Regions from separate parts of the Paenibacillus sp. FSL H7-0690 genome, predicted to be linked through region 2. Evidence: riboswitches for the same ligand, from Rfam matches in the RefSeq annotation. Region 2 holds a riboswitch; the other holds the start of a gene.
The links. A riboswitch is a leader RNA that binds a small molecule or an ion and turns the genes downstream of it on or off. The one in region 2 is predicted to bind preQ1.
Positions count from the first base shown of each region.

Region 1: it holds a riboswitch for preQ1, as region 2 does, so the genes downstream of both, queF (preQ(1) synthase) here and MHI32_RS06340 (queuosine precursor transporter) in region 2, are expected to answer to the same signal.

Region 1 is NZ_CP150281.1:3,746,219-3,753,715, reverse strand. It holds gene MHI32_RS16485 (iron ABC transporter permease) at 1-999, shown strand, start outside; gene MHI32_RS16480 (ABC transporter ATP-binding protein) at 1,055-1,855, shown strand; gene murB (UDP-N-acetylmuramate dehydrogenase) at 2,006-2,917, shown strand; gene MHI32_RS16470 (hypothetical protein) at 2,982-3,317, opposite strand; PreQ1 riboswitch class I at 3,631-3,674, shown strand; gene queF (preQ(1) synthase) at 3,838-4,311, shown strand; gene queC (7-cyano-7-deazaguanine synthase QueC) at 4,341-5,003, shown strand; gene MHI32_RS16455 (6-carboxytetrahydropterin synthase) at 5,003-5,485, shown strand; gene queE (7-carboxy-7-deazaguanine synthase QueE) at 5,478-6,200, shown strand; gene MHI32_RS16445 (cysteine hydrolase family protein) at 6,336-6,857, shown strand; gene MHI32_RS16440 (VanW family protein) at 6,858-7,497, shown strand, end outside.
Region 2 is NZ_CP150281.1:1,421,207-1,428,703, forward strand. It holds gene cobS (adenosylcobinamide-GDP ribazoletransferase) at 1-667, shown strand, start outside; gene MHI32_RS06330 (YnfA family protein) at 1,051-1,377, shown strand; gene MHI32_RS06335 (methyl-accepting chemotaxis protein) at 2,703-4,391, opposite strand; PreQ1 riboswitch class I at 4,758-4,803, shown strand; gene MHI32_RS06340 (queuosine precursor transporter) at 4,814-5,527, shown strand; gene MHI32_RS06345 (AMP-binding protein) at 5,806-7,287, shown strand; gene MHI32_RS06350 (thiolase family protein) at 7,284-7,497, shown strand, end outside.

The DNA.
Region 1 (7,497 bases), 2.3 Mb from region 2:
CGCCGCACACGCGCCCTAACGGTGTTATCACTCCTTGCTATACTGATCGTCGTTGTGTTTATAGTCAGTATGAATACAGGGTTTATGCGTCTATCCCCACTAGAGGTATTACATACACTCATGGGTGATGGAACACATCAGCAAAAGCTTATTTTATTTGATTTCAGATTACCCCGCATCGTAATTTCATTGTTAGTTGGAGCGGGCTTTGCAGTATCGGGCTGTATTCTACAAAGTCTCGCACGTAATGCACTCGCTGAACCGGCTACGCTGGGCATAAGTGCTGGTGCAGGTTTTGCGGTAATCATTTTTATCTCGTTTTTTCCGGCTACAACAGCAGCTCCGGTATTTGTCTTGCCTCTCCTAGCACTTGGTGGGGCTGGCCTGACCGCAGCTTTAATCTATATTCTTGCCTACCGGAAGGCAGATGGTCTGTCTCCTACAAGGCTGATCCTTATCGGGATTGCGGTCGCTGCAGGAATCAATGCTTGCCAGCTTGTATTGGCACTTAGGCTTGATCCTAATAATTATCAATTTGTAGCTACTTGGATCGCCGGGAAAATATGGGGTGGGGATTGGAGATTCGTCCTTGCTTTGCTGCCTTGGATCGCGATTCTGTTACCGTTCGCCTTCTATAAAGCCCGGGTTCTAAATGTATTGAATCTAGGGGACCATACTTCATTAGGTCTAGGAATGCGTGTGGAGAAGGAACGTATTCTCCTTCTGGTAACAGCCGTAGCGCTTGCCGGCTCCTGCGTCGCGGTAAGTGGAGGTATTGGCTTCGTCGGCCTGATAGCACCACACCTGGCTCGCAGGCTCGTGGGACCCCGCCATCAGGTGTTATTACCTGCTAGTGCTTTGACAGGGGCGCTTCTTATGATTACCGCTGATACCATCGGCAGATGGGTGCTGCAACCTGCGGAAGTTCCGACTGGCATTGTGGTTGCGATTATTGGCGCACCTTACTTTTTATATTTACTCGCCAAGTCGAAAGCGTAAATTATTTCATACTTAGGAGCATAGCTCCATAAAACTTTTAAGGGAGTTGTAGATCATGTCAGAACGTTTGAATACAGAAGAATTAAGTATTGGGTATGCTGAGGCTACTATAGTTAAGGGATTGAACTTGTCTATCCCTACGGGGAAAATCACCGCACTAGTGGGCGCTAACGGCTCCGGTAAATCTACAATCCTCAAAACGATGGCCCGGATTATGAAGCCGAAGAGTGGCACCGTAATGCTGGACGGCAAATCGATCCATAACTTTTCAACTAAAGAGGTTGCTCGTCAGCTAGCGATTCTACCGCAGAACCCAACGGCTCCTGACGGTCTGACGGTATCTGAGCTGGTCAGCTACGGTCGTTTCCCTCATCAAAAGGGATTTGGCACGATGACCGCAGAGGATCGCAACATCATCTCCAACGCCATCTCTGTTACGGGCATGGAATCTTTTCATGATCGCCCTATTGACCGTCTCTCTGGTGGACAACGTCAACGCGCTTGGATCGCTATGGCGTTGGCTCAAGAAACAGATATTTTATTCCTTGACGAGCCTACAACGTTTCTAGATATGGCGCATCAGCTCGAAGTTCTTCAACTTTTGCAAAAGCTGAATGAGGAAGAAGGCCGTACCATTATCATGGTCGTGCATGATTTGAATCATGCTACTCGTTATGCGCAGCATATGGTAGCGATTAAGTCCGGTACTGTAGTTAGCGAAGGCTCACCTACTGAGGTTATGACACCAGATGTATTGCGGGAAGTGTTTGGAATTGAAGCGGATATCGTTCCGGATCCACGTACGGGTGTGCCACTGTGTCTTCCTTACGAGCTTGCTGCCTATAAAGCTGTGTAATTATCATCTAAAATCATACAACGAACAGGCTCCCGTCATTGACAAGGGAGCCTGTTCGTTGTTACAGTTGTGGTTGCCTACAATTTCATAATAACTCTTTAAAATAGATCAAGGACCATCATTTATACATGGTTAAAGGAGCATGAAAACATGAATATTGACAAAATTCAAGATGATCTAGAGCAGCTAATGACTGCAGGAATAGTGAAAAGTCATGAGAATTTAAAAGATCACGTGTACACTAAAATGGGCGGAAAAGCTGATATTTTGGCTGCACCAGCTACTTATGATGAAATTCAAAAGATTGTTACATATGCAGAACAAAATGGGATAACCCTTACGGTACTTGGGAATGGCTCCAATGTGATTATCCGTGATGGAGGGGTACGTGGAATCGTTCTGCAAACGGCAGGACTGACCGAAATGGGAATTCGCGACAATCTCTTATATGCGCAATGTGGTGCCAAAATAATTGATGTTTCCAGATATGCGCTTGATAAGGAGCTTACGGGTCTTGAGTTCGCCTGTGGCATTCCAGGAACAGTTGGTGGAGCGCTCTATATGAACGCAGGTGCTTATGGCGGTGAGATCAAAGATGTCCTGCATAGTGCACTAGCTATAAATAAGAACGGGCAATTGGTAACTCTGCAAGGAGATGAGCTGCAATGGGGATACAGAAAAAGTGTATTCGCAAGCGGTGAGTATATTGTACTTGAGGCCAAATTTGCTATGACTTCCGGTGATGTTTTAACGATCAAGGCAAAAATGGATGAACTAACTTATTTACGTGAATCGAAGCAACCGCTTGAGTATCCATCCTGTGGGAGTGTGTTTAAGCGGCCTCCAGGCCGTTTTGCAGGTCAGTTAATTCAAGAGAGCGGCTTACAGGGTACAAGAATCGGCGGTGCTGAGGTATCCAAGAAGCATGCGGGATTTATTGTGAATGCAGATAATGCAACAGCCAGTGATTACATCGGGCTAATCCACCATGTAAGAGCGACTGTGAAGGATAAATTCGGTGTAGAGCTGGAAACTGAAGTGGAGATCATTGGAGAAGAATAAATGATAAGCAAAAAGAGCCCGCAGATCGCTGTGGGCTCTTTTTGCTTATCATAATCATGTTCGTTTAATCTACTGAAAGGGTGTAATTAGCTCTGTCCGTAGTTATTTCTGCCTTGCGGTCGGCTAAGTCTACGATTTGAAGACCTTCAACAGCTAAATCATAAGTGGATTGTGGCAGGGATACCAGTTCACCATCGGCGTTAAGTGTGCTGCCGAAACCTCTTAATATCAGTGCACTTCCAAGATATTCATCAATGACATCGTCTGCACTCCGGAAATCTACGGACTCTAAATTGAAATGAACTTTATCCAAATCACGAAGTTCTTTCTTTTCAATAGCGATTGTTTCATTTAAATGATTGTTAAGCCAATCCATAAGCTGCTGTATACTTTGCTCCATAATATGCTCCCACCCTTAGCTCGAAGATTATTATGAATAAGTTACCCCTTTCTTAGGATTTGAATCCTTTTTTTTGCCACATATTAATTAACCATATGAATAGTTCATGTGATTAAAAAAGAAATTCGCGATCAAATTGGCGTGGTTTTTGAGCTTCCTAATCTCTACATACGCAGGTCTATCCACGTTAATCTGGAGTTATTTGCTGATCTGTATAAGATAACAGTAAAGAGTAGAACTTGTCAGGAGCGGGCTACCCATGGTATAGTTCAAGACGCAATATGCTTTAAGAAGAAGTCTGCGCTAAAGTTGTGCAGGAGAGGTTCGCGAACTCCCTCTATAAAAAACTAAGAATATATTAAACAGTACAAGCGGTTGCTGTCCTTTATACGGACGTTGCTTCCGTTTCTTCTTAGTGGAGCCAAGTTTTCGAAATCTCGTTCTTCTTTCCATTACCGGCCAAGGCCGAAGGAAAAGAGAGGGGTTTTTTGTCGTGTCAGAAGGAAGATTGAAAGAGGAAATGCAAGAAGTTACTTTGCTTGGTAATCAGGGAACACAGTACAAGTTTGGTTATGATCCAGACATTCTGGAGGTGTTTGATAACAAACATCCCGGGCGTGATTATTTTGTTAAATTCAACTGCCCTGAGTTCACTAGCTTGTGTCCTGTAACGGGTCAGCCGGATTTTGCCACGCTGTATATTTCGTATATTCCTGAACAAAAAATGGTGGAATCTAAATCATTAAAGCTGTATCTGTTTAGCTTCCGCAACCATGGTGATTTTCATGAGGACTGTGTCAACATTATTATGAATGATCTGATCTCTCTGATGGATCCGCGTTACATTGAGGTATGGGGCAAGTTCACTCCGCGCGGAGGCATTTCAATTGATCCTTATTGCAACTATGGAAGACCGGGTACGAAGTATGAGGCGATGGCGGAACACCGCTTAATCAATCACGACCTCTATCCAGAAAAAGTGGACAACCGCTAAATTCCAACTTGTGATAAGGAGAGATTCATATGAACAAAAAAGCACTCGTCGTATTCAGCGGCGGACAAGATAGCACCACTTGCCTGGTTTGGGCATTGCAGCAGTATGAGGAAGTGCAGGTAGTTACCTTCAACTATAATCAACGTCATGCGGCTGAAATCGAAGTTGCAACAGCGATAGCAGCTAAGTTTAATGTAAAACAGCATATTCTTGATCTAGGGCTGCTCAATCAGCTGGCTCCCAATGCACTTACCCGTCAGGATATAGATATCGTGGCTGGTGAAGGAGATGAGCTTCCAAGTACTTTCGTTGATGGACGGAATTTGTTGTTTTTATCTTTTGCCGCAATATTAGCTAAACAACTGGGGTACTCCCATATCGTCACTGGGGTTTGCCAAACGGACTTTAGCGGTTATCCGGACTGCCGTGATGTTTTTGTGAAATCATTGAATGTTACGCTGAACTTATCTATGGACTATGAGTTTGCGATCCACACTCCCCTAATGTGGCTGGATAAAAAAGAAACGTGGAAAATGGCCGATGAACTGGGGTATTTTGATTATGTTCGCGAACACACACTGACCTGTTACAACGGTATTATTGGCAGTGGCTGCGGTACTTGTCCAGCCTGTCTATTGCGTCAGCGTGGTCTTGAGCAATATGAGGCGGAGAGAATGGAGGCCGGTTCTTAATGCTTAACGAGGTTTCAGTCTGCAAAATATTTACGTTCGATGCGGCACACCAGTTAGTGGGACACAAAGGGAAATGCAGCAACCTGCACGGACATACTTATAAGCTCGAAGTAGTGCTTAAGGGCAAACCTATGGCCGCGGAAGGCCACTCGGATGAAGGCTTCGTCATTGATTTCAGCGATATCAAAATGACAGTACAACAAAGCCTTGTAGATCGTTTAGATCACGCTTTTCTTGCCATGGGAAATGAACCTGTGTTAGAGACGTTAACGAATACGGGCTCCAAAGTAGCCTTGTTGTCTTTCCGCACCACAGTGGAGAATATGTCTTCATATATTGCCTACAAGCTTAAGCAAGCAGGGTTGCCTTTGTACTCGGTAAAGCTATGGGAGACTCCAACCTCTTGGGCAGAGGTGCTGGCTGAAGATGTTCCGGATGAAGGGCCATCCTACCGTTTGTATGGAGGCTGTGACTGTGAGTAAGATTCCTGTAATTGAAATGTTCGGTCCAACTATTCAAGGCGAAGGTGCGGTAATTGGAGTGAAGACGATGTTTGTCCGCACCTATGGCTGCGATTATCGTTGCGGCTGGTGTGACTCCGCTTTTACTTGGGATGGTACGGCTAAGAATAAGGTTCGCATGATGGAATCAGAAGAAATCATAAATGAATTATTGGCGTTAGCTGGAGATAATTTCGACTGTGTTACGATTTCAGGCGGTAATCCTGCCTTGATTGGTGAAGGAATGGGTACCTTCATCAAACTGCTTCATGAGCGTGGAATAAAAGCAGCGATAGAAACTCAGGGGAGTAAATGGCAGGATTGGTTCAATGACGTGGATGTGCTGACAATCAGTCCTAAACCCCCAAGCTCAGGAATGACAACGAATTGGGAAATGCTAGATAACATCATGAGTAAGATGGAGAAACTGGGTCGTTCTACGCATAGCTTGAAGGTCGTAGTGTTTGATGATAAGGATTTTGATTATGCGAAAAACGTTCACCAGCGATATCCGAATGTGCAGCTCTTTCTGCAGCCTGGTAATGATGATGTCACGGAAGAGGGCAACATTTCTGCTCGACTTCTGGGAAGGCTGGAGTGGTTGTTTAATAAAGTAATCGTGGATTCGGATATGAACAAGGTTCGTGTACTTCCACAGCTGCATGCATTGATCTGGCATAATAAGCGTGGCAAATAAATGATTGATGAAATCGTCCGGGTATCTGCTTACAGATACTCGGTTTTTAGTTTTAACATTTGTAACTTCTAGCAGGTAGATAGTCTGTCCCAGTTTCTGGTATGATTTTGAAAAAAGCTCTTGGAGGTTATTCATTTGGAACAATCAACAGCATTATTAATTATCGATGTTCAAGAAGCCATGTTCTCCTATGATCTAAAGCTGTACGATGAAGAGGGTGTGATGGAAAGGATTGTCTCCCTTCAGCAAAAAGCTCGATTAGCAGGTACTCCTATTGTGTATATTCAACATACCGAAGATGAGGAGTACACAAAAGGTACACCCACTTGGCAGATCAGTCACCGCATCACACCGCAGGAAGGCGAAGTTATCGTTGAGAAGCCTACTTGGGATGCTTTTCACCGAACGGAACTGCAAGATGAACTCCAAAAGCTCGGGATCACGGATCTGGTGATCTGTGGGATGCAAAGTGAATTCTGTCTGGATACGACAATAAGACGCGCATACAGCATGGGATATAAAAGTGTACTGGTCTCAGACGCTCATAGCACCTTTGATAATGGGGTTCTGAGTAGTAGGGAGATCGTTAAGCATCATAATGCGATAATTGGAGGTAGATTCGCCCAGTTACGAGCTGAAAGCGAGGTTCAGTTCTAGATGAATACACCCCAGGCTGCCATGAAGCCTATTCAGCGTTCTCGCCTTAGATTGTTTGCTGGCAAACGATATTTTATTTGGAAAAGATATTTGAAATGGTGCACTGGACGAAGCAAAATAGCGAGGCAGCGTACGGATGAAACATTATCTTATGCAGCTATGACTCATGCTACCCCGTTATTAAGAAGTCTTCGGAATGTAGATATGGTGCTTCAATACAATAAAATAACTAACTTACGGCTGGCAATTGCGAAGTTGGATGGACTTGTTGTGCACCCGGGGGAGACTTTTTCCTACTGGAGAAGTATTGGTAAGCCCACTAAGCGAAAAGGGTATCTGCAGGGTATGGTGCTGCATTATGGTGGTTTTCATTCCGGGGTTGGAGGAGGCTTATGCCAGTTGTCTAATCTGATCTATTGGATGGCACTGCATACGCCACTTACCGTTATGGAACGGCATCGTCACAGTTATGATGTATTTCCAGATGAACAACGTACGCAACCTTTTGGAAGCGGGGCGACCTGTTCTTATAACTATTTGGATCTTCAATTAAAAAATAACACCGCTCAAACGTATCAACTAAAGCTCTGGCTGGACGATAGCCATTTACACGGGGAGTGGAGATGCAATGAGCAGGCGC
Region 2 (7,497 bases):
TGCTGGAGCAGCCCTGACGGGATTGCTTTTACCTGCTTGGCCAGCAGCTGTGCTCACTCTGATGCTGTGGGTAGGTCTCACTGGCGGGTTGCATCTTGATGGCTGGATGGACAGCGCGGATGGTCTGCTCAGCTATCGGCCACGGGAGCGAGCCCTGGAGATTATGAAGGACAGCCGTGTGGGTGCGATGGGCGTACTCGCCTGCGTGCTGCTCCTGCTGTTTAAAGCATCTTTGTTGGCAGCTCTAATCGAAGGCTTCGCCTACTACGAGCTGCCGCTGCTCTTGGTACCAGCGGTCTGGAGCCGCTGGTATATGGTACGGGCAATGGTGCGTTATCCCATTGCCCGTGGAGACGAGGGGCTGGCCGCGAACTTCGCCGGCCTAGCTTCCTCGCATGAGCGGCGCGCGCTGGCAGTCGCCGCGCCGCTCTCGCTGGCCGCCGCCGCTGCGCCACTGGCACTCGGCGCTGGCTTAGCCGCGTGGCCGCTGCATCTGGCGGCAGCTCTGCTGCTGCCGGTCGCGGCCTTGGCCTGCGGCACCGCGGCTGCACGGCGGATCAGCAGCCGGCTCGGCGGGCTCACCGGCGACGTGTACGGCGCGCTGAACGAGCTGCTGGAGGTTGTGCTGCTGCTAGTGTTATTGCTGCTCCAGCACAATTTAATGTGAGCTCCACGGATAAACCTTGAGTAATTTGGTGTAGGTGGTACTACGGATGAACCTTGAGTAATTTGCTGTAGGTAGCTCCATGGGTGAACATTGAGTAGTTTGCTATAGGTAGCTCTAAGGGTGGATCTTGAGTAATTTGCTGTAGGTAGCTCCATAGGTGGATTTTAAGTAATTTGCTGTAGGTAGCTCCGCAGATGAACATTGAGTAGTTTGCTGTAGGTAGCTCTAAGGGTGGATCTTGAGTAATTGAGTAATTTGCTGTAGGTAGCTCCATGGGAGAACCTTGAGTGGTTTGTTGTAGGAGTTCTACGGGTGAACCTTGAGTACAATTTGTTGTGAGCAACCTTTGCGTTTTTATGAGATAGATAGGGAAGAGGGATGACATGTTATTTGCCATTCTGCTGTTTATAATTGCTGGGCTTGCTGAGATCGGTGGCGGATATTTAGTATGGTTATGGTTGAGAGAATCACGGCCACTTTGGTACGGTTTAGTGGGGTCTTTGATTCTGATAGCGTATGGGATTATCCCTACGTTGCAAAAATTCCCTTCCTTCGGGAGAGTGTATGCGGCTTACGGCGGGGTGTTTATCGTACTCGCGGTCTTATGGGGATGGCTTGTAGACAAGAAGACACCAGACGTATACGACTGGGTCGGAGCTGTTATTTGTGTGATCGGTGTATCGGTTATCCTCTGGGCACCGCGGCACTAGGTTGAGTGAGGTTTGCTTAGTCATAAAAGCGGAATGAAAGCTGAGTAACCCAGTTTTTACTAAGTGAGTAACTTGGCTCCGGACTCAGGAGACCTTATTTGTGATAAAAGGGGTAATTTGGAGCGTTTTCGGACACCATAGACGCTATTTGAACAAAATAGGCTGAGTCTGGGTTGATTATGAGGCAATAGCGTCTCTCGAGTCCGAAAAAGCTTCCAAATGGCAGTTTTTCGAGTAATAGCGGCATCTGAGTCCGCAAGCCAGCAGCAAATGGCGTGCTGAGTCTAAGTGAGAGCTTCGCGCAAGCTAGCGCATGTAGCCGAGTCTATTGCTGTAGGTAGCATCCACGGAGGGACTTTGAGTAGTTTGCTGTAGGTAGCATCGACGGATGAACTTTGAGTAATTTGCAGTAGGTAGCATCGACGGAGGAACTTTGAGTAATTTGCTGTAGGTAGCATCCACGGAGGAACTTTGAGTAATTTGCTGTTGGTAGCATCGATGGATGAACTTTGAGTAGTTTGCTGTAGGTAACATCGACGGAGGAACTTTGAGTAATTTGCAGTAGGTAGCATCCACGGATGAACTTTAAGTAATTTGCTGTTGGTAGTGCCACGGATGAACTTTGAGTAATTTGCTGTTGGTAGCGCCACGGATGAACTTTGAGTAATTTGCTGTTGGTAACTTGGCTCCGGACTCAGGAGACCTTATTTGTGATAAAAGGGTTAATTTGGAGCGTTTTCGGACACCAGAGGCGCTATTTGAGCGAAATAGGCTGAGTCTGGGTTGATTATGAGGCAATAGCGTCTCTCGAGTCCGAAAAAGTCTCCAAATGGCAGTTTTTCGAGTAATAGCGGCATCTGAGTCCGCAAGCCAGCAGCAAATGGCGTGCTGAGTCTAAACGAGAGGATTGCGCAAGCCAACGGCAAATGGCGTGCTGAGTCTAAACGAGAGGATTGCGCAAGCCAACGGCAAATGGCGCGCCGAGTCTAAGCGAGATTATCGCGCAAGCCAGCAGCAAATGACACGCCGAGTCTAAGCGAGAGTATCGCGCAAGCCAGCAGCAAATGACGCGCCGAGTCTAAGCGAGAGTATCGCGCAAGCCAGCAGCAAATGACGCGCCGAGTCTAAGCGAGAGTATCGCGCAAGCCAGCGGCAAATGGCGTGCCGAGTCTAAACGAGAGTATCGCGCAAGCTAGCGCATGTAGCCAAGTCTAATCGAGGTTCCGCGCAAGCCTAGCGTATGCCCCCAAGTCTAAGCGAGCCATCGCAAACTAAAAACCCCCGTTCAACACTTTCGTGTGAACGGGGGTTTTAATTTACAAGCGTTAAATCTTAAATTGCTGCACAGCTTCTTGGAGTTTCTTGGCTTGCTCATACAGATGTTTAACGGTTTCTGCATGGCCTTCCAGTTCGACGCGCTGCCGCTCTGAGTTAGCAGCGAGTGTGTCCGCACTTTCTTGCGATCTTGATGTAATTTGTGCAGTTTCTTCGACGGAAGCACTGACTTCTTCTGTACTTGCTGAGATTTGCTGTGTAGCCGCAGATACGGATTGGATGCTGTGATTGATGCTTTGGATAAGAATCAGGAGGTGATTAAAGGCATCACCTGCTTCTGCTACTTTGCCGACTCCAGAGGCAACCTCAGAATTCACGTGGTTCATCTCGGTAACGGAGCGGCTCATATCTTCTTGAAGCCCAAGTAGGAAGTCACGGATCTGTTCGTTTGCGTTACGGGATTGTTCAGACAGCTTGCGTACTTCTCCCGCAACAACAGCAAAGCCGCGTCCATGCTCTCCTGCGCGTGCAGCTTCAATTGAAGCATTCAGCGACAGCATTTGGATCTGTTTCGTAATTTCAGTAATGCTGTGAACGACTTCTCCGATCATTACTGAACGCTCATTCATGATTTGTAATTGATCCAGCGACTGTAGGGAAGCACGTTCAACCTGGCGCATTTGCAGCACAGCGCTTTGAGCAATTTCATTACCGCCACTTGCTTCAGCGGAAGCCTCACTGATTTGCTCCGTGACTTCATTCGCTGCTGAGGCAATACTTTGAATGCCTAAATTGATTTCTTCCATTGCTCTCGAGTTATCTGATGCACTGCTAGCGATAGTCGTACTACCTTTGCCGATTTCTACTACCGATGAGCTGGAGTGTTCCGCCATATTATTGAGAACCTCAACACGTTCTTTTAAAGAGTTGGAATCCGCAACGACAGTATTAGAGGTTACCAGTACATGTCCAATCATTTCTTTCAGGCGTTGGGTCATCGCTTGGAAGCTTACGGACAACTGTGCAACTTCGTCATTTCCTTTAACTGATAATTCTTCGGTGAAATCTCCCTCTGCGAGCCGGGCACTATAAGCTGCCAGTTTTGAGATTGGACGTGTTATACGCACACTCATGAACCATGCACCAGTTAGGCCGATGATCAACGTCAGAAGTGTGATTCCGGCACTTGTCCATAGAATACTGTCTGTTTTTTCTTGAATGAAGCTTACGTCACTGCTTACACCGATAACCATCGTACTTCCGGGAATACCGATATAAGCTGTTTTATGTATACCATGTGCGTCGCTATATGTATCGCTTAGTCCAGTTTTTCCTTTAGAGGCTTGTTGCATTGCAGAAGATACGGTGACACTTTCTGCCCGTTGCAATTTTGCATCGTGATCTGCGGATAGAATCTCAGCTTCTTTTCCCTTCAGATTGACCAGAAAAATGGTTTCCACTCCATGTTGTTTCCTCTTTTCCTGAAAATAGAACTCGAGATTGGTGGCAGACTGATCGTTCTTATTTAGGGTTTGCTGGGCGTGCATTACGTTGAGATTCTTATATACGTCCTGAGCAGCGGCAGTAAGGATTTTGTTAATCTGCGGCATAACATAGCTGTTGAAGATACTGATAGAGATAAAATAGAAGCTGGTGCTTAACAAAAGAGACGTGAGCAACAGAACAACAAATAATAAACGCGTAAATTTGCGACTGATCGAATGCTTGATACGAAACATATCGTTCTCTCCTTTTTTTATGGACGATGAGGTCATTTCTTTTTTGGTCTTCACTAGATACTCCATGCCAACTGCTGGAAATTGGCGACCCGAGATATATTCCATAGTTATGTCATATTTCTACTAAATGGATCGGGAATAAGGTGTTTGATACTATTCTATAGAATTAACCTCTGGATGAATAGTGAAAGTTTTGTCCTATAGAGCATTTTTTTCTGAAAAAAATGAATTATTGCTGACTATTTTAGATAATTGGCGAAAAAAAAGAAATGGAACTACCAATTTCATATAAAAATATTATTTTTATGGATTGTTAAGCGCTATTGTGATAGAGTATTAATGTTTTGTTCCGAAAATTTAATATTGTAAGCCGCGGTTCGTAACCATCCCGCGTAAACAAAACTAGGAGGAATTTCAGTAATATGTTTAATTTGCTGTGGGGAGTTTTATTTGTTATTGTCAATTTTGCTTTTTTTCTACTCTGTTACCGCTTGTTCGGGAAAAGTGGAATGTACGCCTGGGTAGGTATTGCTACTGTAATTGCTAACATTCAGGTAGCTAAGACGATTGCTATGCCATTTGATATTGTGATGACACTCGGAAATACGATGTATGTCACTTTATATATGACCAGCGATTTACTTAATGAGAAGTACGGAAGAGCGGAAGCACGTAAAGCGGTCTGGTTTGGTTTCTTCACCTTGCTTATGACTACAGTCATTATGCAGATGGTATTAGTATTTAAGCCGCAGGAGACCGATATCGCTCAGTCTTCTTTGGAGACGATTTTTGGGCTGATGCCTCGACTAGCTTTGGGTAGTCTTACTGCTTACTTCATTAGTCAGTTCCTAGATGTTCGGTTGTACTCTTGGATTCGTAAATATTACAGCACCTCAAGTCAGCTGTGGATTCGTTCCAACGGTAGTACGATGATTAGCTCCTTTGTGGATACACTTATTTTCTGTACCATTGCGTTTGCGGGCTTGTATGACTGGAATGTATGGCTTGAAATTTTGCTTACGACTTATCTAGCGAAGTTCTTACTAACCGCAGTAAGCACACCTATCTTATATATCGCCCGAACCTTTACTTTTGCTGAAGAGGGTTCACCATCATCCGTTCAAAAGAAGGACTAAACAACAATACAGCCAGCGCGTACCGATCATAATCGATGCGTGCTGGCTGTTTTTTCGTTGTAAGATGGACTTAATCGTTACATGAAAGATGTGTACATAAAAATAATATAAAGCTAAAATAAGCTATCGTAGCAATTCTAGCGGGTTAGTTTAACAGGAGCGCCGGCGATGGCGCTTATCACATATCCTTTAGTTTGGGCTGGACTTGCGGGGCAGTCCGATTGAAGAGAATGTATATAATCGGTAGTCACAGAAATTACGAACAGGTGTGATCAAGGATGAATCTAGTAGTTCCTATACTGCGTCATGCAGCACAGCAGCCCGACAGCATTGCCTTAACCCATGACCAAGCAAGTCATACCTATGCCACATTAGTAAAAACGATGCGGAGAATCGCGAATGGCTTACAGCAAAAGGGTCTGAGGCATGACAAAATCGCGATTTTATCTACGAATCGTATTGAATTTGTTGAGGTTTTTTTGGGGGCGATTTATGCGGGCTGTGTTCCCATTCCCTTAGATCCCAAGTGGAGTGCTAATGAACTGCAGGTTATTATAGAGCAGTGCCAGCCGACAATGATTTTTGCCGAGCCGGAAGCCGCAAAGAATCTGGTTTTCAAGGATCAAACGATCCCAACGCTGACCTTCTCAAATAAACGAACAGGTTCCTATGATCAGTGGCTGGCTGCCCTGAAGCCGGAGGCTGAGTTGGATGAGACGAATGAATTATTATTTATTGGCTTTACTTCAGGCACAACCGGATTGCCCAAAGGTTATATGCGTACCCATTTATCATGGTTAAAAAGCTTTGAGGTTTCGAATATTGCTTTTGAATTGGACGCTATGAAGGATGTTTTGGCACCAGGTCCATTTGTGCATTCCCTATCCTTATTCGCCGTAATGCAGAGTCTATATGGTGGAGCAACCTTTCATATCACACAAAAATTTAGTGCCACCCAGGTGTTAGAGCTGTGCCAGCAAATTGCGGGCGTGGTGCTGTTCGTCGTACCAACAATGATCGAATCCATGATGCAGCAGGCTGTACCTGGGCAGATACAGATTGATGCGGTTATTAGCTCAGGTGCAAAGTGGTCGGAGTTGTCCAAGAAAAGGGGCATGGAAGTGTTTGGTGGAGCGCGGCTTTATGAATCCTACGGTTCTTCAGAAGCGAGCTATATTAGTTATTTGGATGTTCTGACCGAGCATAATCCGACCTCTGTAGGCAAACCTTATCCCGGGGTGCAAATTTCCATTCGTGATGACCAGTTCCGGGAAGTCCCTCCTGGGGAGATTGGGCAGCTATATGTGCGTAGTGATATGATATTTTTAGGCTACCATCAATTGCCGAATGAGACAGCAGCAGCTTTTAGAGAGGGATGGCTTGTTTTAGAAGACTATGTTTATCAGGATGAAGCTGGTTATTTATATATGGCGGGACGTTTGAAGAATAAAATCATATCCGGAGGGCTGAACGTTTATCCGGAAGAAATAGAGAGGGTGCTGGAGTTTCTTCCGGAAATAGATGAAGTGATGGTGCTTGGCGTGCCTGACGATTACTGGGGAGAACAGCTGATAGCCCTCGTGAAGTGGAGCGGAGAACAGCATTTATCTGTCGAAGAAATTAAGAATTATTGCCGCCAGTATTTAGCGAGCTACAAAGCGCCGAAGCAGCTGCTAACCGTGGATGAATTTATCTATACAAGTAGCGGGAAAATTGCCCGGCAAGCGATGAAAGACTATGTGAAAAGAGCGATGATATGATAGAAGCAGTAATTGTCATGGCAAAACGTACACCGGTTGGCAGAATGGGTGGCTTATTAAGTACACTTGAGCCGGAGGCATTACTGGCGCCGCTTATTCAGCATATTGTAGCCGAAACGACCTTGCCTAAAGAACTGATCGATGATGTCATTATTGGGAATGTTGTGGGCCCAGGAGGTAATATTGCCCGGGTAGCTGCGCTTGAAGCGG